Regions from separate parts of the Paenibacillus apii genome, predicted to be linked through region 2. Evidence: riboswitches for the same ligand, from Rfam matches in the RefSeq annotation. Region 2 holds a riboswitch; each other region holds the start of a gene.
The links. Region 2 has a riboswitch for thiamine pyrophosphate ahead of G5B47_RS12580 (ABC transporter ATP-binding protein). Riboswitches for the same ligand answer to the same signal wherever they lie in the genome.

Region 1 (7,352 bases), on a different contig from region 2:
CATCAAAACCTTCAACGGTAGCGGCTCTTACGGCCGTGTCAATGCAATGTTCTGTTTTGCATCCCATAATGATCAGATGTCCGACTTGTTTAGCTTTGAGCGCCTCCAGTAATGGGGTGGCATAAAAGGAATTGGTCGCTTTTTTATCAAAAATCATGGCGTCGGCGGGTACTTTGATTTCTTGATGAATCTCAAAGCCCTCACCCTTGCCCTCCGCAACATCCAGATCCCGCATGAATACGACGAAATGACTCATTTCCGAAGCTTGTTCAATAATTGCATTAATATTCTGAAGAAGTCCTTCCTTGTTAAATACCCCTGGCTCACTATCTTTTCCTTCAATGAGTTCCTGCTGCGCATCGATAATCAATAAGGCTTGGCTCAATAACAAAACTCCTTTTCTGTTAATTCTACTATAAGATATTCGAATTTGAATGATAAAATCCTGCGTGGCAAGAGATTTTCCATTTTGCAACCTTTTTGTGGTAAATACGTCCATTAATAGAGATGCTATTATATGGAGGTAAAAATGATATGAAAGTAAAGAGAAAGATGATATCGGTAATATTGACAGCTTTTATGCTTTTAGTTATTGATGTAAGTGCTAATTCAGAAACTGCCCTAGCTGCGCCTAAAGATTACCCTGTATTGCTGAAAATCAACGATTTTTATGTGCTCTACACCGTACCAAAATCACCTTACATAGATTCGAACAATAGGATGATGATTCCGCTGCGCTCAATCAGCGAGCTGATCGGGGCAAAAGTGGGCTACGACGCCAAGAGTAAGACAGCTACAATTAGCATGGACGATAAAACGGTTATTTTCACTATTGGTTCCAAAACGGTTACGGTTAACGGAATCACTGACCAATTGGATACGAATCCAGTGTTGAGCGAGAATTCAATGTTCATCCCTATTAGCGTGCTTGCCAACCATTTGGGCATCCAGAGCAGTTGGGATGAAGCGAATCAACTATACACGCTGACGGGCGAGAACCTGATGCAAACGGAAATGATTAAATATACGCTGGAGGATATTGAAAATGGTGCCTGGACAGCGCCTCCGGGTAAAATCATAGACAACAATGCATTCATGCCGATTTCGTATACGTATGATTCCGCGAATGGCAGCTTTGTGATCAGGGCGAAAAATATTACGGGAAAAGATTTACCGAAAGGGGCGGTGGATGTAGCAGCATATTTACTCACCGATGATTCGGTTCAGTTTCCGAAACGAGACCGGGAAAGACCCTCTGTCAAAAAAGATGGAATAATCGAAGAGAGAGTGCAGAACGGAAGACTGAAGAAAATAAATTATCTGCTTGTCAAAGGAAGACTGTTAGACCGGTCAAGTTCCTAAATACAAGATCATGGTTATAAAATCAGTCATAGCAAATTCGAATTTCAAAAGAAACTTCACTTAAGTACAAGATAGCTCCAAAAAAACAGCGGCAGCCTGAAGCTTTTTGCTTCAGACTGCCGTTTATTCATTACAACCGATTCACTAACCCATTAACGATACAACCCGTGTTCCGCCTCCGCAAACTGCTGTGATTTCTCCTTCATTCCGCGTTCAATCGCTTCGGCATCCTCCAGATTATTCTGCTTGGCATATTCCCGGATGTCCTGCGTGATTCTCATGCTGCAAAATTTCGGGCCGCACATTGAGCAGAAATGCGCCGTTTTCGCGCCTTCCGCGGGCAAGGTCTCGTCATGATATTCAATCGCCCGCTCGGGATCGAGCGACAGCTGGAACTGGTCCTTCCAGCGGAATTCGAACCGGGCTTTGGACAGCGCGTCGTCCCGCTCCTGGGCACCGGGATGCCCTTTGGCCAGATCGGCCGCGTGCGCCGCGATCTTGTAGGCGATGACGCCTTCGCGGACGTCGTCCTTGTTCGGGAGGCCCAGATGCTCCTTAGGCGTTACGTAGCAGAGCATAGCCGTACCGAACCAGCCGATCATCGCCGCGCCGATTGCGGAAGTAATATGATCGTAGCCCGGCGCGATATCCGTCGTGAGCGGTCCAAGCGTGTAAAAGGGCGCTTCCTGGCACACTTCCATTTGGCGGTCGACATTCTCCTTGATTTTCTGCATCGGAACATGCCCCGGGCCTTCAATCATCACCTGCACATCATGCTTCCAGGCAATCTTGGTCAGCTCGCCAAGGGTCTCAAGCTCAGCGAACTGCGCTTCGTCATTGGCATCGGCGATGGAACCCGGCCGCAGGCCGTCTCCCAGGGAGAACGCGATGTCGTACGTCTTCATGATTTCACAGATTTCCTCAAAATGAGTATACAGGAAGTTCTCCTGATGATGGGCGAGACACCAGGCCGCCATGATCGAGCCGCCGCGGGATACGATGCCCGTTACGCGTTTGGCTGTCAAAGGGACATAGCGCAGCAGCACGCCCGCATGGATCGTGAAATAGTCGACGCCCTGCTCGGCTTGTTCAATCAGAGTATCGCGATAGATTTCCCAGCTCAGCTCATGCGCTTTGCCGCCGACTTTTTCCAGCGCCTGATACAGCGGCACCGTGCCTACAGGCACTGGGGAGTTGCGGACAATCCATTCCCGGGTCGTATGAATATGACGGCCAGTCGAAAGATCCATAATCGTATCGGAACCCCAATGGGTCGCCCAGCGCATTTTCTCCACTTCTTCGTCGATTGAGGAGGAGACTGCTGAGTTTCCGATATTGGCGTTTATTTTGACAAGAAAGTTCCGTCCGATGATCATCGGCTCGCTTTCCGGGTGATTGATATTGCAAGGGATGATCGCTCTGCCGCTGGCGACTTCGTCCCGTACAAACGCAGGATCGACATTTTCGCGGATGGCAATAAACTCCATCTCCGGTGTGATGATGCCATTACGGGCATAGTGCATCTGCGTAACATTGGCTCCGCTTTTGGCGCGCAGCGGCCGCCGTTTGAGTCCCGGAAAGACTTCCGCGTTAGGGTCCTGCTCCAAATTCCGCAATCCATTATCTTCCGGCTTTACGTCCCGGCCTTCGTATTCCTCGACATCCCCGCGTTCCAAAATCCAGCTATGACGGAGCGGAGGGAGTCCTTTCCGGATATCCGTACACATCTGCGTATCGGAATAAGGGCCGCTGGCGTCATATACCCGCACTGGGGGATTAGGAGTTGCGCCGCCGTCAACCCCGGTCGTATCGCTCAGCGTAATCTCGCGCATGGGAACTCGAATGTCCTCCCGCGAGCCTTTCACATACACTTTTTGACTTTGACTTGTCATTTCAATTCCTCCTCTTAATAGTGTGAAGCGCCGGAGGAGACTAGGTACGCAAAAAAGACCGCATCCGAAGAAGCGGTCTTTGAACATACAAAGCCTGTGACGTTTCCTCCGCTGGCATTACCCAGATCAGGTTTTACGGTCGATGGCATAGGGCCATCCTCTCAGCCCGGCTATTTCCGAGCTCCCGTGTCTATGAAGTTGTCTTTAACAGGATATCCTAAACTCTGGGAAAGCACAAGCTACTTTTGGGAGATTTGCCGCCGGATTTCAAGTGCGGTTCCCAGAGAACGGGCCGCCCGGTCCAATGAAAGAAGCGAATTCCTACCGTTTTCGAAGCTTAGAAGCGCGTGTTCCAAGGTGGCTGCATACGGATTCATCTCCTCCAAAATGAGACGCTGTGCGCTGGAGGCGGTGTATTCCATCAAAGCGGCATCGGACTGGTCTCCAGAATCCTGTTCAAGAAAAACCAGCTTGCCCGATTCAAAATAAGCTTCATAGCCTACAGTAAAGGGATATCCGTCAGGCATTCCCGAGGAAGAGACAACTTCCGCAATCATGCCATTCTGTCCGAAGACCGCCCGAACCAGCGACTGCTGCGCATCCCTATATTCAGTTCCCCAGGCGGATCGAAGCTCCGGCGAATCCATCAGCCCTTCGATAAAGTCCAAATCGTGAATCATGAACTGAACAGGGAGGGAGCCTAGGCCCAGATCACCCCAGAGCGGGGGCGTCTCCCTTTTTAAAGTGAGTGACATCAGCTTGCCGTACGTTCCTTTCAGGCAGGACTCCCGCAGAAACGCATAGGCCGGGTCAAAATGGATAAACCGGTTTACCAGCACTCTTTTACCGTAGCGTCTTTCCGCATCCAGCATCGCCGCAGACTCCTCAATAGAGCAGCATACGGGCGTTTCGCAAAAGACATGCTTTCCATGCTCAAGCGCCTTGACCGCAACTTCGGCATGAAGCGGGGAGGGCAGACACAAATCGATGACATCGATATCCGGATCGCGCAAGAGTCCCTCTAAATCCCGGGTAATCTCTACCTTTAACTCACGTTCCAAAACAGCCAGCTTGCCCTCATCTCTTCCGAACACGACCACGCGTCCGCATAGATCCATTTGTTTCAGCAGGCGGGTATGATAAGCCCCAAATCCCGTCCCGAGTACGCCAATATTCATGAATTCCATCTCCTTCTAACGTTCTTGCTCTATGATATACTTGAATTATTGACAGCTAAGTGGCAACGATATGGAAATCGCCATGTGAAAAATTCTATGGTTCGCTAAAGGAGGGCGAGTGATGAGGCTGCACCGGCTGGTTGCGATTTTACTGCTGCTGGAGTCCAGAGGGAAGATAAAAGCAAAGGAGCTTGCGGAAGCGCTCGAAACCTCCGTCCGTTCGATTTATCGCGACGTGGATACGCTGGCCGAAGCCGGCGTTCCGATAGTCAGCACTCCGGGACCTTCCGGCGGCCTCTCCCTTATGGAAGGCTATACAGTTGATCTGAACAGCCTGCATAGCGACGATGTCGTTCACCTGTATCTCACGGGACTCGGCATTTACTCCGGCGCGGGAACCGAGTCGGGACAGAAGCTCAAGAATGCGCTGCTGAAGCTGGAAAAAACACTGCCGGACGCCTACAAACCGGATCTGCATAAGGCAAAATCCCGGTTTTATTTCGATGATACGCCCTGGTGGAGCGAGCGCCCGGCGGTTCCCTGCCTGGAAAAGATCAGGTCCGCGCTTTGGAAGTCGCATAAGCTGACGATTCACTACCTGAAGCCGGGAGGCGAAACATCGCTCCGAAGTGTACGCCCCTATGGGCTGGTGGTGAAGCAGGGGGAATGGTACCTGGCCGCTTACTGCGAGAAGGCGGAGGAAGTGCGGATCTTCAAATGTGAGCGGATCGCAGAAGCCCGGCAGGAAGAGGAAATGTTCGAGATTCCCGCCGATTTCTCACTGGAGGCGTATTGGAAAGAGCGGAATGAGTCTTTTAAGCTGTCGAGACGAGAGAATGAGCAGTACCCGGTCGTTCTCAAAGTGAAAGAGCCGGGCGCGAATTTGCGGGACAAGCTGGATATTTTGCACGAAGCCTTGGATAAGGATACGGTTCTGCTGACGGTAAATATGTATGGGTATGAAGCGGCCTGCCGGGATGTGCTGGAGCTTGTCGCTTATGCCGAGGTGATGGCCCCGAAGGAGCTTCGGACTTTTGTGCGGCGAAAACTTTGGGAGCTTCAGGAATGGTATGCGGAATGAACAAAAGCCGTCTTCTTTCCCGAAGGAGGAAGTACGGCTTTCCAAGTTTTTGAATTTTGCGCTGATTGCCTTAAATAATACGGTGTCCGCCGTCGACGTGAAGAACGGTTCCGGTCACGAAGCCGTTTTGGATCAGGTACAGCACGCCTTGCGCGGTATCTTCCGCTGTGCCCACCCGTTGTACCGGCAGTTTGCCCGCCACCGATGCATAGAAGTCATTTCGCGCGTCTTCCGGCATTTTACCTCTCGAAGGCGTATCGATGATACCCGGCGACACGATATTCACCCGGATGGGAGCGAGCTCCAAGGCCAGCGTCTGGCCCAGATTGGACACCGCAGCGTTAACCGCGCCCAGTACGGACGAGCCGATCATCGATTTGTAAGCGACAACGCCGGAGAACAGGGTAATGGAACCGTTCGGGGAAATGTTTGGCGCTCCATATTTTGCCGCATAATATTGGCCCCAGAATTTGCTCTCGAACAACTCGCGGGCCTGGGCGGTTTCCGTGTGGAGGAAGGACCCTCCGGAAGTTACTGCGGCGCTGACGACCAGATGATCGAACGTGCCGATCGTTTCAAAAAAGGACTTCACCTGCTGTTCGTCCGCCGTATCCAGCGTATGGGCCGACGCTTTCGCGCCCAGTTGTTCTTTCGCGTTCTGCAGTTTCTCTTCCGAGCGGCTGGCAATAATGACTTCCCCTCCAAGCGCAATGACTTGTTTGGCCGCCTCCAGACCAATCCCGGAGCTACCTCCGATAATGACCACTTTTTGATTGTGCAGCATAATATATCCTCCTTTAATGTCGTTCCCAGTGTCGTTCAATAGCGTTGTTCGCTTAAGGTTAAGCACCCAGCACTTCGTGCAGATGGGCTTCCAGTTCGGACAGATATTGATCCAGCTTCGGATTCTTGATGACATCGTAGCAGGCAAAGCTTTTTAAAGCCTCCATGCCGAGAAATTCCTGAACACGATGCAGATGTTCGAGAGCCTCGTCCAGCGTTTCCCCTTTGAAGAACTGCTCCGGATCGCCAAATGCCTGCTCGGGAGCGTTCCAGGTGGTGGAGAACATATATTTTTTGCCGGTTAATAAGCCGCCTTCTCCGTACCGGTCACCGCCCTTGAAAAAGATGCCATACTCATACACTTCGTCCATATACGTTTTGAACAGCCCGGGAATACTGAACCAGTAGATGGGCGTTTGATAAATGACCACGTCGGCCCACAAAAACTTCCGATGCTCTTCTTCGTTGTTGTACCCGTTCTGAATAATAGTGGTTTGCACGTTGTTCTTTTCACTTAAAATACTTACCATCCGGTCCACCAGGGTCTGGTTCAATTTACCTTCCGCGGCGCCGTATTTTTCATGGCCGTTGATGATCAGAATATTTTTCATTTCTCCGTCTCCTTTATTTGTAAGCTGTAACACAAGGCTATTATATAAGTAGTAAGTTCATTTAGGGAAGTAGTGATATTTTATTCATATAGTTTCCGAAAATATATTGTTGTGATATGATTGGGTTTACCAAGTTAAAATATTTGTATGGAGGATGTTTCGATGAGCGAGAATGAACCCGTCGTTCTAACGAAAGGAGCGCCCGGCGAGTCATGTCCCATTGCCAAGACGCTGGACGTGATCGGGACAAAATGGACGTTTTTAATTATCCGGGACCTCCTGATCGAAGGGACGCTGCGCTTCAGTGATCTGCTGAAATCGATGGTCGGCATCAGTCCGAAGACCCTGTCGCTCCGTCTTAAAGAGCTGGAAGAGAACGGTGTCGTAGAACGCAAGGTATATCCGGAAGTGCCTCCGCGCGTAGAATATACAATCACGGAGAAGG
Region 2 (7,352 bases):
GGAGTACATCCGCAAACGCAGGATAACCGAAGCTTCAAAGCATCTGTTGGATTCGGATGAAAGCATTCTCTCCGTTGCCGTAGCCTTTCAGTATCATTCGCAGGAAGCTTTTACGCGCGCCTTTGAGAGCTATACCGGGATAACGCCCGGGAAATTTCGCAAAGAGAATCCGGGATTTATCGGACAGTCACCGATCAGCTTTCTTCATTATCCGGAAAAAGAAACCGGAGAATTCGAGATGGACAAACCGGCAATTGTCCAATTGGACCGTTTACGGATTATCGGCTGCGAGTATAGGACACATTTGGATGGCGGCCGGCATTACCGGGAGATCCCTGGCTTTTACGACGATTTCGGCAGAAACGGACACTTTATGCATATCCCGCATAGAACTGCGCCCGGAATGGCTTACGGGGTTTCCTGCCGCTTTCAGGACGACGGGGGATTCTCTTTTATTGTAGGGGAAGAATCCGGCGAAACCGGGGAAGCGCCAAATCACCCCTATGTCAGCATCGATCTGCCGGAAGGAAAATACGCCAAGTTCAACGCCTACGGTCCCGCGGAGCACATTCAGAACAAACGGGATTTCATTTACGGCGTATGGCTGCCAGAATCCAACTATGTTCGCAGGGAAGGACCCGATTTTGAAGTCACCGATGTGGTTAACTCCAGATTTCCGGGCAGCATGAGAATGCAAATATTTATTCCGCTCGTTTAAGCAAAAAGCCCATACGGATCAATGCCCGGAGTCCATACCTTATAGCAGACAGCGTTCTGTTAAGGAGATGACCGGTGATGAAGACAACGAAAAAAAATGACGCAGCCGTTTCGGCAGATGTTCTGCGTAAAGTGGCGAGGGGCATGCTGCCGTTCTACCGAACCATAGCCGGAAGCCGAAGCTATGCGAGGGCCTGGACCCGCGCGGTTGTCACAGCTGACCTTGGGCTGATGGGCAAGCTGTTGAAGCAGGCTGCGCCGCTGGCCGCACGGCAGGGATACGGAACAAATGCCATTGGGTATTTTGTGGACTTTACTTTTCCGCCTCCCATAGCGGTGTATACGAACGGTACTACCATCCCGCCGGGACTTGTACAGTTTACGTTCAGCACGAAGGTGCACCGCCGGATAGCCCTCGCCGTGCTGCCGCTGTACCGCGAGCTGGCCTTTAACCGGAACTTCACCAAAGCTCTGGCACGGGGTATTCGCAGAAATGACCGCCAATCGGTCTCGGCCATGGTACGCGGACTTATCCGCAGTCCTGCCCTTAAATCAGTAAGCATTGAAGAGTCCGGAATTGCTCTGCTGTTCAAAACCAGCGATTCCCCTTATCCTTACCGTAATCTTTTGTTCAAGGGAGTGGAATGATAGACCTCTGCCCGGCTGCCTCCCGCAACCTTTCCGGCCTGTCCTCCGTTTAGAATATGGCGGTTTCGTAAACCGTACTAGTTGGAGGTGCAGCTATATGACATTTACCAAAAAAGCGCTGGCAGCCGTTTCGATCAGCGCACTAATGATGCTGTCGGCAGGAAGCGCAGTCTTTGCCGCCGGAAGCGGATTCACCGATCTCGGCTCCGTTCAGGGCAAGGAGATGATCCAAAGCCTGAAAGACCGAGGGCTCGTAAAAGGAGTGGACGGCTCGCAGTTTAAGCCAGGTTCCTCCTTGAGCGCAGCTCAAGGTATTCAGTTTATAGCGGGAGGCCTGCAGCTCAGTCTGGCTGCCATAGACTTCATTAAGGCTCCCGTGGCCAGCGATATATTTACCAAAGTCAAAGACGACGCCTGGTATGCCGAAGCTTTTATCAACGCGCATTATAACGGTGTCGAAGTCCCGGCGGATATCGATCCCAAGGAACCGATGACCAAACAGCAGTTCACTGCCCTGCTCGTTCAAGGCCTTGAAAAAGCCGGCAATCTGCCGATGATCAAGCTGGCTCCGGCGAAAATCGCTGACGAAGACCAGATTGACCCTTCTTACCAGGGCGGCATTCAGCGCTCCCTCGCGTACAAGATCACCGCGCTCGACAAAGACGGTAAGTTTCATCCGGAGAGCAAGCTGACACGGGCTGAAGCGGCTGTCATGCTGTATAACGCCTTAGAGTATCTGAAAGCTCACGGCAATCGATAAACTGTTTAGTGAAACGCACTTGCCTCCTGTGCAGAAGGCATCCGTGCGTTTCTTTTTTGCCTGCGCAGACGAAATCATGAAAAGCGGTTTACTCCTGAAGCATTCCTTATTAAACTATTGAAGTAGTTTTCATATAAAAGGAAGTGTAGGCAATGTCCAATCATTTAAAGGCCGATTGCGCACAATGCTTCGGTTTATGCTGCGCAGCTTTGCCTTACGCCAAATCTGCCGATTTTGCAGCAGATAAAGCCGGAGGCATCCCCTGCCCCAACCTGCAGGCCGACTACCGCTGCGGGATCCATAATGATCTCAGAGCAAAAGGCTATAAGGGCTGTACCGTCTATGAATGCTTTGGCGCGGGGCAGAAAGTATCCCAAATTACTTATAAAGGAAAGGATTGGCGAAAAAATCCGGGTTCGGCCCAGGAAATGTTCGAGGTCTTTCCGATTATGCAGCAGCTGCATGAGATGCTGTGCTATTTGAATGAAGCATTGGAGAGGCAAGAGACCGGACCGATAAATACCAATTTGCGGGCAGCTCTGGAATCAACCGAGAATCTCACGAAGCTTGATCCAGTTTCGATTATCAAGCTGGACGTCCCCGCCCATCGGGCGGTCGTCAACGATCTCCTGCTCCAGACAAGTGAACGGGTGCGGGCCAATGTTCCGCCGCGGCATCATAATCACCAGAAAGCAAAACCCAAAATGAGCAAGAGAAACGACTATATCGGGGCCAATTTGCGGGAAGCCGATCTTAGGGGCGCCAACTTGAGAGGCGCACTGCTGATCGCGGCCGACCTCCGAAAGGTCGACATGCGACAGGCCGACCTGATCGGCGCCGATTTCAGGGATGCTGACTTAAGGGGAGCCGATCTCACGGGGAGTATTTTTCTTACGCAAGCACAAATCAACTCGGCTAAGGGCGATATTCATACGAAGCTGCCACCCTCGTTGACGATTCCCGGCCATTGGATGACCTAATGCCTGGAACGGCCCTTGTACTGTACCCTTGTGTTGTAAGCTTGCTTGGACCCAAACGATTCATTGAGGGACCTCAAGGGATATGGTATAGTTAGAATCAATAATAACCGAATACAAGACCGCAATTTCACTAGGGGAGTCACTAGACTGAGACGGAGCCGCGAGCTTCGGACCCTTGGAACCTGATCTGGATCATACCAGCGGAGGGAAGTGGAACCTGAGCTTTTACTTGACTGAAGCCGGACAGCTTGTGCTGATGTTCGGCGGATTTCTAAAGGCCCGTTCATTTCTCTAATGGAAATGGACGGGTCTTTGTTCATTTAAAGGAGGGTTGACCCGCTATCGAAGAACTTTTATCTCTTAAACGCCTTTCTTTTTCCTTTCCGCAGCAGAAGCCCGTATTTTCGGATCTGTCATTGACAGTCCACAAGGGCGAATTCGTCAGCATCGTCGGCGCCAGCGGCTGCGGCAAGAGCACGCTGCTGAAAGTGATAGCCGGACTGCTGAAGCAGTCTGCGGGAGACATCCGGCTTCGCGGCACCGACTCCGGCTCAGGCGCCAACCGGCTTGGCCATATCGCCTACATGCCTCAGCAGGATCTTCTTCTGCCCTGGCGGACCGTGCTAAACAACTGCCTGCTGCCGCTTGAGATTAAAGGCCAGGCCGCCAGCGGAACCAAGGCCAAGGCGCGTGACATGCTGAAGCGTGTCGGGCTCGCCGGATATGAGCTTGCTTATCCGCATGAGCTGTCCGGCGGGATGCGGCAGCGGGCCGCCTTTGTCCGCACGCTGATGAACGGTGGCGAATTGATGCTGCTCGATGAACCATTCGGCGCGCTCGACGCGATGACCAAGCGGGACATACACCGTTGGCTGCTGGAGCTATGGGGGAACCTTAAGCGGACGGTGATGTTCATCACGCATGATCTGGAGGAAGCGGTTCTGCTCAGCGACCGCATCTTTCTGATGCCTGCCGGAAGCGGCGGCGCCCTTCAGGAGATGAACGTCGGGCTTCCAAGGCCCCGCAGCATGCAAATGAACTTTGAACCCGGCTTTGTATCCTTACGGGCCGAGCTGGAGCGGAGGCTGTATGAAACGCGCGCCGTTTAAGGAAGGGATTCACCGCTCAGGCGCCTTCCCTCTCCTGTCGCTGTTGATTCTCGCCTTATGGGAAGCCGCAGTGCGCACGGAACTTGTTCCGTCCTTTATCCTTCCCGCTCCTTCCTCGATCTGGACGGCGCTCGTCCGAAACGCAGGGCTGCTACTGGGCACTCATCTGCCAGCCACCCTGGAGGAAGTCGCTATCGGCTGCCTGATGTCGGTGGCAGGCGGCATTTTGCTTGGAACCGGCATGCATCTGTCCCGGACGCTGGAGAAGGCGCTCTATCCATTGATTATCGTAAGCCAGACGATTCCATTGATTGCACTCTCCCCCATTTTTATTATGTGGTTCGGATATTCCCTGTGGAGCAAGGTTGCCGTCGTCTTCCTGACAGCGTTCTTTCCGGTGGTCGTCGGCGTCTACGACGGTCTGGGCAAAAGCCGCGGCGCCTACCAAGAGCTGCTGCTGACGATGGGCGCAAGCCGCAGGCAACTGCTGCTTAAGATCGGCGTTCCGCTGGCTCTCCCCTCCTTTTTCTCGGGGCTGAAGCTGACCGCAGTGTACTGCGTGATCGGCGCAACTATAGGCGAATGGCTCGGTGGGACTCGCGGTCTCGGTTATTACAGCCGCCGGATGGCCGGAAGCCTGCACAGCGCCGAAATGTTTGCCGCGATTGCCCTGCTCTCGGCGCTCGGCATCGCCCTTTTCCTCGCCGTCCGGCTGCTAGAACATCAGATTCTTAAGAAAAGAGGTACATATTGATGAAATTTTTTACCCGTAGTAAAGCTATGCTGCTGTCTGCCCTAACGATGCTGCTTGTGACAACCGCTTGTGGAGGCTCTTCGCCTTCAGGCGATGCGGCGGCTTCCTCCGCGCCCTCACAAGCCCCCATTGCATCGGCCAGCCCGGCCGAACCTGCTCACAAGCTGACGCTTATGCTCGACTGGTATCCGAACGCCGTGCATTCTTTTTTGTATACCGCCCAGGAACAGGGGTATTTCGCCAAGCAGGGGCTTGATGTAGAGATTCAAATGCCGGCCGACACGAATGACGCGCTGAAGCTCGTCGCCGCCGGCAAGGTTGATCTGGCGCTGAGCTACCAGCCGCAAGTGCTGATGGCCCGGGGGGAGAAGATTCCCGTCAAAACGCTGGCCTCCATTGTCCGTCATCCGCTGACCCACCTGATGGTGCCTGTGGACAGCTCCGTACATAGCCCTAAGGATTTGGCAGGCAAAAATGTCGGCTATTCCTCCATCCCGCTCTATGAGGCGATAGTCAAAACGATGGTCAAGACCGATGGCGGAGATCCGGACAAAGTGAATTTTGTGGATGTGGGCTACGATTTGATCCCGGCCATTTCCACCGGACAGACCGACGCCATTATGGGAGCATTCATCAACCACGAGCAGCTTATTTTGCAAAAAGAAGGCCATCCCGTCAATTCCATCGACCCGGCGAAATATGGCGTACCCGACTATTCCGAGCTGGTGCTGGTCGCAAGCGACGAAGGAGTCGGCACCCGTAAGGACGATTTCAGCAAATTTTTGGCAGCGATGCGGGAAGGCCAGGCGTATGTAAAAGAGCATCCTGACGAAGCGCTGGCGATCCTGCTGAAGCATGAAGACACGACCGCCCCGCTTGACAAGGACATTGAAACGCAAAGCCTGAAGGTACTGCTTCCGCTTATGGACGCTGGCGATAAGCCTTTCGGCTATCAGGACCCCGCCTCATGGGATAAGGTGCGTCAGTGGCTTTCGGATAACGGACTGCTGCCTGCGGGTATTCAGGCCGGAGACGCTTTTGTAAATTTATAAGGTTTATACTTTTTTTAGGGAGGAATTAAAATGTCATTTATTACGAAGCTTCGGGACAACAATCCGCTCATCCACAACATTACCAACATCGTCGTCACCAACTTTACTGCGAACGGTCTGCTCGCGCTGGGCGCTTCGCCGTTTATGGCGGATTCGCATGAAGAGGTGGCGGATGTCGCTGCGATGTCCGGCGCCGTACTGATCAACATCGGCACGCTTAACGATCACTCCATCAAGGCCATGCTGATTGCCGGACAGTCGGCCAACAAGCACGGTGTGCCGGTCGTTCTTGATCCGGTGGGCGCCGGTGCGACGGCCTTTCGGACAGAAGTCACCCATCGCCTCGTTTCGGAAATGAAAATTACCGCGCTGCGGGGCAATGTGGCTGAGGTTGCCAACGTGATCGGGGAGAAATGGTCCATCAAGGGCGTGGACGCCGGAGCAGGCGACGGCGATCATGCCGCCGTCGCTGTGAAAGCGGCGAAGAAGCTCGGATGCATCGTCATTGTAACCGGAAAAGAGGACATTATCACCGATGGCGAGAAGACGTATATCGCGGCCAACGGCGACCCCATTCTGACCAAAGTGACCGGAACAGGATGTCTGCTCAGCTCCGTCGTTGCCGCTTTCCTAGCGATCGCTGGGGACGCTCCGCTGGAAGCGGCGGCCGAAGCCCTCTCCTTCTACGGCGTCGCCGCCGAAATCGCGTCGGAGAAGACGGCTTCCCAGGGTCCGGGCAGCTTCCAGTTCGAATTCCTGAACCAGCTGGCTCTGCTTACGCCGGAAGAATACGGCAAGCTTTCGAAAATACGCGAAGCGTAAACAGAACTACTCAGCAAAGGAGGCAAAACAATGAACGTATACAAGGGGTTAACGATCGCCGGCTCGGACAGCGGCGGCGGCGCGGGAATCCAGGCCGACCTCAAGACATTCCAGGAGCTTGGCGTCTACGGCATGTCCGCGCTGACCGCAGTGACGGCGCAGAATACGCTCGGCGTTCAGGGCGTATACCCGCTTGAACCTGCGGCTGTGGCACAGCAGCTGGATTCGGTCGGCGAGGATTTGGCCCCGGATGCGGTCAAGACCGGCATGCTGTTCAACAGCGAGATTATACGGACCGTTGCGGATAAAATCCGGCAGTACGGTTGGAGCAATCTCGTGATCGATCCGGTTATGGTTGCCAAAGGAGGGTCGTCGCTGCTGCTGCGTGAGGCGGTTCAGTCCCTTATTGACCACCTGCTTCCTCTCGCCCTGGTAACCACGCCGAACATTCCGGAAGCCGAAATTCTTGCCGGCATGAGCATTGCTAATCTACAGGACTGCGAGGAAGCG
Region 3 (7,352 bases), on a different contig from region 2:
GATCCCATTATCCAGGCAAAATTCGAACTCCTCGCGCCGCTCAATGCCCTCGGCCAGGACTTTGCCTCCGAAACGGCCGGCCTTTTCCACAACTTCCCTGATGAGGGCTTGTTTATGGGAGGCCTGATCGCACATGCTGATCATCCCGCGGTCAATTTTCACATAATCCGGCTGAAGGCGCGACATGACCTCCAGTGTAGCATAGCCTGAGCCGACATCATCCATCGCAACATGCACGCCGTGCTCGCGGTATTCTGAAAAAATCCTGGCGAGATGATCGATATCACGGATTTTTTCTGTCTCCACGACCTCAAACACGAAGTCCTCCGGGCGAAGACCCTGCTCCTCAATCGTCTGAAACGTATGCGTGAGACAATATTTGGGATTATAAATGGAGGAGGGGAGAAAGTTGACAAACCGTTTGATTCCGTCTGGCAAATGCCGGGCGCTGGACTCGATGGCCGACCTCCGGGCCGCCCGGTCCAGATAGGTGTGAAACCCGCTGCGCCTCGCCACTTCAAACAGGGTATGAGGCTGAAATTCGAGTCCGTGCGGAAGCGGGCGCAGCAGAAATTCAAATCCGATAATCTGTTCGACGGAGTCTACGATCGGCTGCATGTAGCTGCAGAACTCTTGATTGGAAATGATATCGACCATCGTTTGATTGAAGACGCGGGCCTTTAGCTGTTCGAGGGATACCCAACGCTCAAAAAAACCCGAAACCCCCGTCCCGGTCACGCATACGGCAACCCGCTCTGTTACGGGCGAATCTTCCAGCAGTTTCATGACGGCCATGAACTGCTCGCGGGAAGCATACGGAATTTCATAGCCTGTATTATTCAGATCATTAAGTGTATATCCGGCCGCTTGAATGACGGAGGCAAGCACTGGCGGTGCGCGCCGGATTTTCACAGTTCCTATATCTTCAATGGGAGTAATAGGGAAGCAATCGCTGCACTGCATGGACATCCTCCTTATGACCTGCAATCATACCAATACTTGTGGTTATTATAGCATTTTTTCCTCTGAAAAAGGCAGCCTATGGAAAAAAGCGTTCCCTTCCGGGAACGCTTGCTCCATCCATTTATGGCACCACATGACTTCGGGTTTGATAATCAGGGCAAGCTTACTTGCCCGCGGACGCCGTCTGTTTTTCCCAAACCTCGTGATTTCCGTCTATTCCGGTATATTCGATGCGCGTCGGCGAAAGCTCCAGAATGACGTAATCCGGATCCTCCGGTCCCTTGAACCAGCGCTCCAGATCTTTGTTCCATATTTTCTGGCGCAGACTGCCGTCTTTGGTGACAGACGCCCCTGCTTCGATCCCAAGAATATCCTTGCTGCCTCCCGCTTCATAGCCCAGCAACAGAAACACGTTCGGGTTGGTCTGCAATTCTTCTACTTTATGCGTCTTGCGGTCAGTGGCCAAATAGAGGTTCAGCCCTTCATGAAAGACGGCCATATAACGGACCTTCGGCTTGGCGCCCGCTTCGATGGTACCGAAAGAACCGAATTTATTGTCGTCCAGCGCCTTGATTATACGTTGTTCCAATTCGTTATTGTCCATGAATATCCCAATCTCCTTTCTTTTCAAGCCAAGAGATACGTAAGCTTAAGCGGGTCGATACAATATAATGTGCCCTGATGGGCAGAATGAATCCTGAATGGAAAAGATTTACTCGGGGGCCTGAGCTCCTTTTTCAACGGTATGCGGACGGTGTAAATACTATTGACGACTACCCGCAAATTCAGGAGGACTGCCACCCATGAATCAAATCTTGGACGATCCCATTCTGCATACCGCCCTCCTTCAGTTTATTTTCCCCTTCTCGATTAAGCAGACCCAGGGACAGGAGCTGGAGGCACAGCTGAAGCGGGACGGGTTTACCCCGTTTTTTCTGAATAATAAAGAACTGCAGGACGATTATTACGGAGATGGCTACTGTGTCTCGCACGAGAGCATGGAGCGTTCCTATATGCCGTTCGCCGCGCATGTGCTGTTTCCGTACCGGGAGGACAAAGATTCATTCCGCCGCTTTTCCCGGGTGAATGGCCTGAGCTGCCGGATGGAAATGCCGCAGGGCTCGGTACCCTTCCAGGTGCTCTCGACGGATGTGTTCATTTGTCCGTTCCAGCTCGGCTTTCTGACCATACGGACGATGATCGACGACAAGAGGTTTCCGCTCAGCTTCGCTCTGGAGTTCGCCGACCGGTTCCGCTCGCTGGAAAATGTAAAGGAAGCGGACGAGGCATCCCGCATCTTCTGCGGAGAACGGATGTTTAACCAAATGGAGGATTTTATCTTCAAAAATCTGGTGAACGGTCTGGGAGAGTTCCTCGACCAGTCGGAGCTGGACGGGGCTTACTTCGAGACGCTGCCTTTTTTCGTGGATGAGCGGATGATGGTTCAGGCCTTTTACGGATTCGAGGAAGGGGAGAACATCAGCCGCGAAACATGCTACCGGGCTTCCCAGCTTGACGGGATGAAAGCGGACGGACGGCCCTATACGAGCGCGAGCAGCGAAGAATATATCGGGGAATACTGCCGGAAGCACCGGTACGGACGCTGGGGTCCGGATACCTACTACATGACGAACGAACAGACCTTCTGCTGCCTGAGCCGCAGTGATTCCGAAACCGCAGTGAAGCTGGCCAATCAAATGTATGGCGAATATTATTACGGCCTGCTGCTTAGCCTTTTTCACAAGATCGTGCTGCTGAAGCTGTCCAATGTGCACTCGCGGCTGCGGATCGAGCATGATTACGAGGAAATCGAGGATTTGATCTACTATATTAACAAGTTCTCCGCCAAATTTTATTTCCTTGAGCTGATCTCACAGACGCAGGGCCGTGAAATCTTCTTTCAGCTGCGCAAAGTGTACGGCAATGACGCACTGTTCGAGGAAGTGAAGCAGACGCTGGCCGATCTGTTCCAGTATCAGGAGACGTTCCAGGCCAAGCGCCGCGACAACCTGCTGATGATTCTGACGGTATTCACGGTCGTTAGCGGCATTTACGGGATGAATCAGGTCATCGAGGACTTAAAGGGAAACATCGACTGGGGCAAAATGCTTCAGTATTCCGTATTCGAATACATCGCACTGCTCTTGACCTTCTGCGGCATCATCGTCAGCGGCGTTCTGACGCTGCGCGAGCTGCGGAGCGGGATCAAAAGCCGCCGCCGGAAGAAGCTAGAATAGCCGTCAGGCTGGACAATCCCGGAACCTTGCGTCTATAATTACACCGTAAGCAGTAAGAAATACCCGCAAACTTCATACCGCCTTGGGGTGCTGGAATTACGGCCGGCTGAGAGTGTATCCCGCAAGATACTGACCCTTATACCTGATCTGGATAATGCCAGCGTAGGAAAGTCCAAAAGCGTGTGGTCCCGATAGACCGCCGCCGTTATGCACTCCGCAGCGTCCCGAATATTCAGGGACGCTTTTTTGGCTTTGTTTCTTGGCACCAAGGAGAGAACGCAAATTTCCGGGTCCGCCGGCCGGTCCCGCAATTTGCGGATCAGTTATCATGAAGACGGGAATACCCGCCGCTTCGGGCTTCGCCGCCCGGGATGGCAATACAAAGGAGAGACGATATAATGGGAGTCAAAAAATGGTTAACACTGTCCCTGGCCAGCTTGCTCATCCTGACGGCAGCAGGCTGCGGCGGCAATAATTCGGGAGGAAACGCCGGCGGCGCTCAGGGAACCCCTGCTTCTGCATCGCCGGAGGCATCGGCTTCCGCCGAAAGCTCGCCCAAAGCGGCGACGCCGGTAAAGGTCGCGCTCGACTGGACGCCGAACACGAACCACACCGGGCTGTATGTTGCCAAAGAGCTCGGCTACTACGCGGAAGAAGGCCTTGACGTTGAGATTGTGCAGCCGGGAGCGGCGGGCGCGGATACGATGGTCACCTCGGGAGAAGCCGCCTTTGGCGTCGGCGCGCAGGACAGTCTGACGCTGGCCCGCATTCAGGGCGTTCCGCTCGTATCTATCGCGGCGATTATCCAGCATAACACGTCGGGCTTTGCGGCTCCGGTTGACCGGGGCATCAAGTCGCCGAAGAATTTTGAAGGCAAAACCTACGGCGGCTGGGGATCGCCGGTCGAAGAAGCTTCCATGAAGGCGATTATGGACCCGGTTGGCGGCGATGTGAAGAAGGTCAAGCAGGTCACGATCGGCGAGGCCGATTATTTTACGGCCGTTAAGCGCGACATTGACTTTGCCTGGATCTTCTACGCCTGGACCGGTATTGAGGCGAAGCTGCGCGGTGAGCCGCTCGATATGCTCTATTTGAAGGATTACGCGCCACAGCTCGATTACTACACGCCGGTGCTGACGACAAGCGAGAAAGAAATCGCCGAGAATCCCGAGGTGGTTAAAGCCTTTTTGAAGGCGACATCCAAGGGGTATCAATACGCAATCGACCATCCGAAAGAGGCTGCCGATATTCTGATCAAGGCGGTTCCCGATCTGGACCCTAAGCTTGTTCAGGCCAGCCAGGAATGGCTCAGCCCGAAATACAAGGACGATGCTGCCCGGTGGGGCGAGCAGAAAGCCTCTGTATGGAAAGATTACGCCGATTGGATGTACGGGCTGAAGCTGCTGGAGAAGCCGCTTGAGGCCGACAAGGCGTTCACGAACGATTTTTTGCCGGACGGGCAGTAAGCTTAATAGAGTTAAAATCTTGATTCACGGGGTTCACCATTAACGGTATGAAAGTATTAAGGTCATGAAAATATCAACGTCATGAAAGGATGATAGGCAATGGCAAGCACGCTGCTGAGCATTCAGGTAATTCCGAAGACGCCGGGAGGCGAGGATGTAATTCCTTATGTGGACAAGGCGATTGAGGTCATTCAGCGCTCCGGTGTGAAGCATCAGGTGAACGCACTGGAGACGACGATGGAAGGCGAGCTCGCCGACCTGCTCGAAATTGTCCGGGAGATGCAGGAGGCGCTGATCGAAGCAGGCTGCCCCAGCGTGATCTCGCAAGTGAAGATCGCCCATAACCCGGGCGGAATCAGCATGGACAAGCTGACGGAGAAATACCGCCCGTGAGCTCCCGTTGGAGACAAATCTGGCCGCCCTTTGTGGCGGTCCTCTTGTTTTTGGCGGTCTGGCAGGTGTCGGTCTCCTGGTTCCATGTGGAAAAATGGATGCTGCCCGCTCCCTCCGACATTTGGCGGGAAGGCATGGCCAGCGCTTCTTCCCTTAAAGGGCATACGCTTGCGACGCTGCGGCTCACGCTGATCGGCTTTCCGCTCGGGGTAGCGGCGGGGCTGATCTGCGCCGTGCTGCTGCATATTGTGCCTTGGACGGCCCGCGCGCTGTACCCGCTGCTGATCCTGAGCCAGAACGTGCCGGTGATCGCGCTGGGTCCGCTGCTGGTCATCTGGTTCGGCTTCGGGCAGCTGCCTAAGATTATTCTCATCGTTCTGGTGTGCTTCTTCCCCGTGGCGGTCGCGGGCCTGAGCGGGCTGGCCCAGACCGACCGCATGATGCTTCAATTCATGAAGATGGCGGGCGCCGCGAGGCGGCATATCTTCACCAAGCTGGAGCTGCCCCATGCGCTGCCCTCGCTGTTCTCCGGCATCAAAATATCCGCCGCCTACGCCGTAACGGGCGCTGTGGTCGCGGAGCTAATCGGCGGGAATCAGGGGCTCGGCTACTATATGCAGATCCAGAAATCGGCGTACCGCACGGACCGGATGTTCGTCGCCATTATTCTAAGCGTGCTGCTGAGCCTGCTGCTGTTCGCCGCCGTTGTCCTGCTGGAGAGATGGCTCGTCCGCTGGAAGCCTCGGCGGGATGCCTAGACAGGGTCGCATAGAACGTGTGTAGAAAAGCTGCATGGAAAAGAGGTATAGAAGGAGGCTGCTGAAGTTGACGCGTAAGATCATTTCGTCTTCAGAGGGAAACTGGGAGGAAGGGCCGTCCCCTGGAGGCGGACATCCCCCTGTTTCCGGCGCGCCATCACCGGGCCCGGGTACCGAAGCTCCCGCGCTGGAGGTCTCCGGCATTTCCAAATCATTCGCCCGGCGCAGAGAAAGCATCAAGGTGCTGGAGGAGGTGTCGCTGACGGTGAAGCGGCAGGAGTTCGTGTCCATTATCGGGCCGTCGGGCTGCGGCAAGAGCACGCTATTCCACATCATCGGCGGGCTGGTCAAGCCGGATGCGGGCGCCGTCCGTATTAACGGCGCTCCCGTTACCGGGCAGCGCGGCAGCGTAAGCTACATGCCGCAGCAGCCGGCGCTGTTTCCTTGGCGCAGCATCGAGGAAAACGTGATTCTTGCCCGCGAGCTGAAGGGCGCGGCGCGGGGCGAAGCCCGCGAGGAGGCCCGGCGCTGGCTCGCGAAGGTTGGCCTTGGCGGATTCGAGAAGGCGTATCCGCATATGCTGTCCGGCGGCATGCAGCAGCGCGCCGCCTTCCTGCGCGCGCTGCTGGCGCCCCAGGAGCTGATGCTCCTGGACGAGCCGTTCAGCGCGCTGGACGCCCTTACCCGCAGCGAGATGCAGCGCTGGCTGCTGGAGCTGTGGGAGGAGAACCGCCGCTCCGTGCTGTTCATCACGCACAACATTGAGGAGGCGCTGCTGCTGTCCAGCCGCATCTATGTGTTCTCGGGACGGCCGGGCACGCTGCTGCACACGGTCGAAGTCCCTTTCCCCCGGCCGCGCCGAGAGGAAATGACCGAGCACCCTGAGTTTCTGCGGCTGAAACGGCAGCTGTCGGGATGGATGCGGGAGGAACAGGCCAAGAGCAGGGCACTGCGCTGACCGTGCTGATCCTCCCCTTAGGCCCCGCCAAATCAAGGAACTGCTTCGAGTGGAATCCTTGATAGGCGGGGCTGTTTATATCCAACCCTTCTCCTCGGCCAGCCGCACCGCTTCAATCCGGCTCTTGACCTCGACCTAACCCGTAAGACAGCAAAAAGGGTACGGACCCCGGCAATCCCCTGCCGAAGCCCGTACCCTTCTTATTGAAATCCCACACGCCCCCTGCGGACTACACCCTATTACACCTTATCTTCGCAAAAAGCCTTTGCCCTGAAGGAAATCCTTCATATGGAGCCGGATCGGCTCCGCCAGACGATCGGCCATGATCGCCGACCAAGGCGTATCCTTCGCCCCTCCGGTCCGCTTGCGCAAATACTCGGACATTGTAGCGTCGTAGGCCTTGACCTGACGAACCGTTTCACCGGCATCGTAGCGGTCACGATGCAGCACTGCCGGCAGCGGCAGGCGCGGGCGCAGAGCCGGGGACTGATCGGGATAGCCGAGGCACATGCCGAACAGCGGATAGACCAGCTCGGGCAGTCCGAGCCGCTCCGCTACCTCGGCGATCTTGTTCCGT

Region 1: it holds a riboswitch for thiamine pyrophosphate, as region 2 does, so the genes downstream of both, thiC (phosphomethylpyrimidine synthase ThiC) here and G5B47_RS12580 (ABC transporter ATP-binding protein) in region 2, are expected to answer to the same signal.
Region 3: it holds a riboswitch for thiamine pyrophosphate, as region 2 does, so the genes downstream of both, G5B47_RS22070 (ABC transporter substrate-binding protein) here and G5B47_RS12580 (ABC transporter ATP-binding protein) in region 2, are expected to answer to the same signal.

The regions. Positions count from the first base shown of each region.
Region 1 covers NZ_JAAKGU010000001.1:140,398-147,749, reverse strand. The annotation lists gene G5B47_RS00770 (isochorismatase family protein) at 1-385, opposite strand, end outside; gene G5B47_RS00765 (copper amine oxidase N-terminal domain-containing protein) at 535-1,362, shown strand; gene thiC (phosphomethylpyrimidine synthase ThiC) at 1,515-3,254, opposite strand; TPP riboswitch at 3,340-3,451, opposite strand; gene G5B47_RS00755 (Gfo/Idh/MocA family protein) at 3,494-4,432, opposite strand; gene G5B47_RS00750 (helix-turn-helix transcriptional regulator) at 4,554-5,513, shown strand; gene G5B47_RS00745 (SDR family oxidoreductase) at 5,584-6,297, opposite strand; gene G5B47_RS00740 (NAD(P)H-dependent oxidoreductase) at 6,356-6,907, opposite strand; gene G5B47_RS00735 (winged helix-turn-helix transcriptional regulator) at 7,070-7,352, shown strand, end outside.
Region 2 covers NZ_JAAKGU010000005.1:87,979-95,330, forward strand. The annotation lists gene G5B47_RS12560 (AraC family transcriptional regulator) at 1-718, shown strand, start outside; gene G5B47_RS12565 (hypothetical protein) at 796-1,365, shown strand; gene G5B47_RS12570 (S-layer homology domain-containing protein) at 1,463-2,125, shown strand; gene G5B47_RS12575 (pentapeptide repeat-containing protein) at 2,278-3,105, shown strand; TPP riboswitch at 3,228-3,331, shown strand; gene G5B47_RS12580 (ABC transporter ATP-binding protein) at 3,522-4,214, shown strand; gene G5B47_RS12585 (ABC transporter permease) at 4,195-4,968, shown strand; gene G5B47_RS12590 (ABC transporter substrate-binding protein) at 4,968-6,020, shown strand; gene thiM (hydroxyethylthiazole kinase) at 6,051-6,842, shown strand; gene thiD (bifunctional hydroxymethylpyrimidine kinase/phosphomethylpyrimidine kinase) at 6,873-7,352, shown strand, end outside.
Region 3 covers NZ_JAAKGU010000013.1:134,023-141,374, reverse strand. The annotation lists gene G5B47_RS22085 (EAL domain-containing protein) at 1-963, opposite strand, end outside; gene G5B47_RS22080 (pyridoxamine 5'-phosphate oxidase family protein) at 1,127-1,567, opposite strand; gene G5B47_RS22075 (hypothetical protein) at 1,767-3,200, shown strand; TPP riboswitch at 3,274-3,386, shown strand; gene G5B47_RS22070 (ABC transporter substrate-binding protein) at 3,599-4,666, shown strand; gene G5B47_RS22065 (thiamine-binding protein) at 4,766-5,059, shown strand; gene G5B47_RS22060 (ABC transporter permease) at 5,056-5,817, shown strand; gene G5B47_RS22055 (ABC transporter ATP-binding protein) at 6,005-6,775, shown strand; gene nfsA (oxygen-insensitive NADPH nitroreductase) at 7,022-7,352, opposite strand, start outside.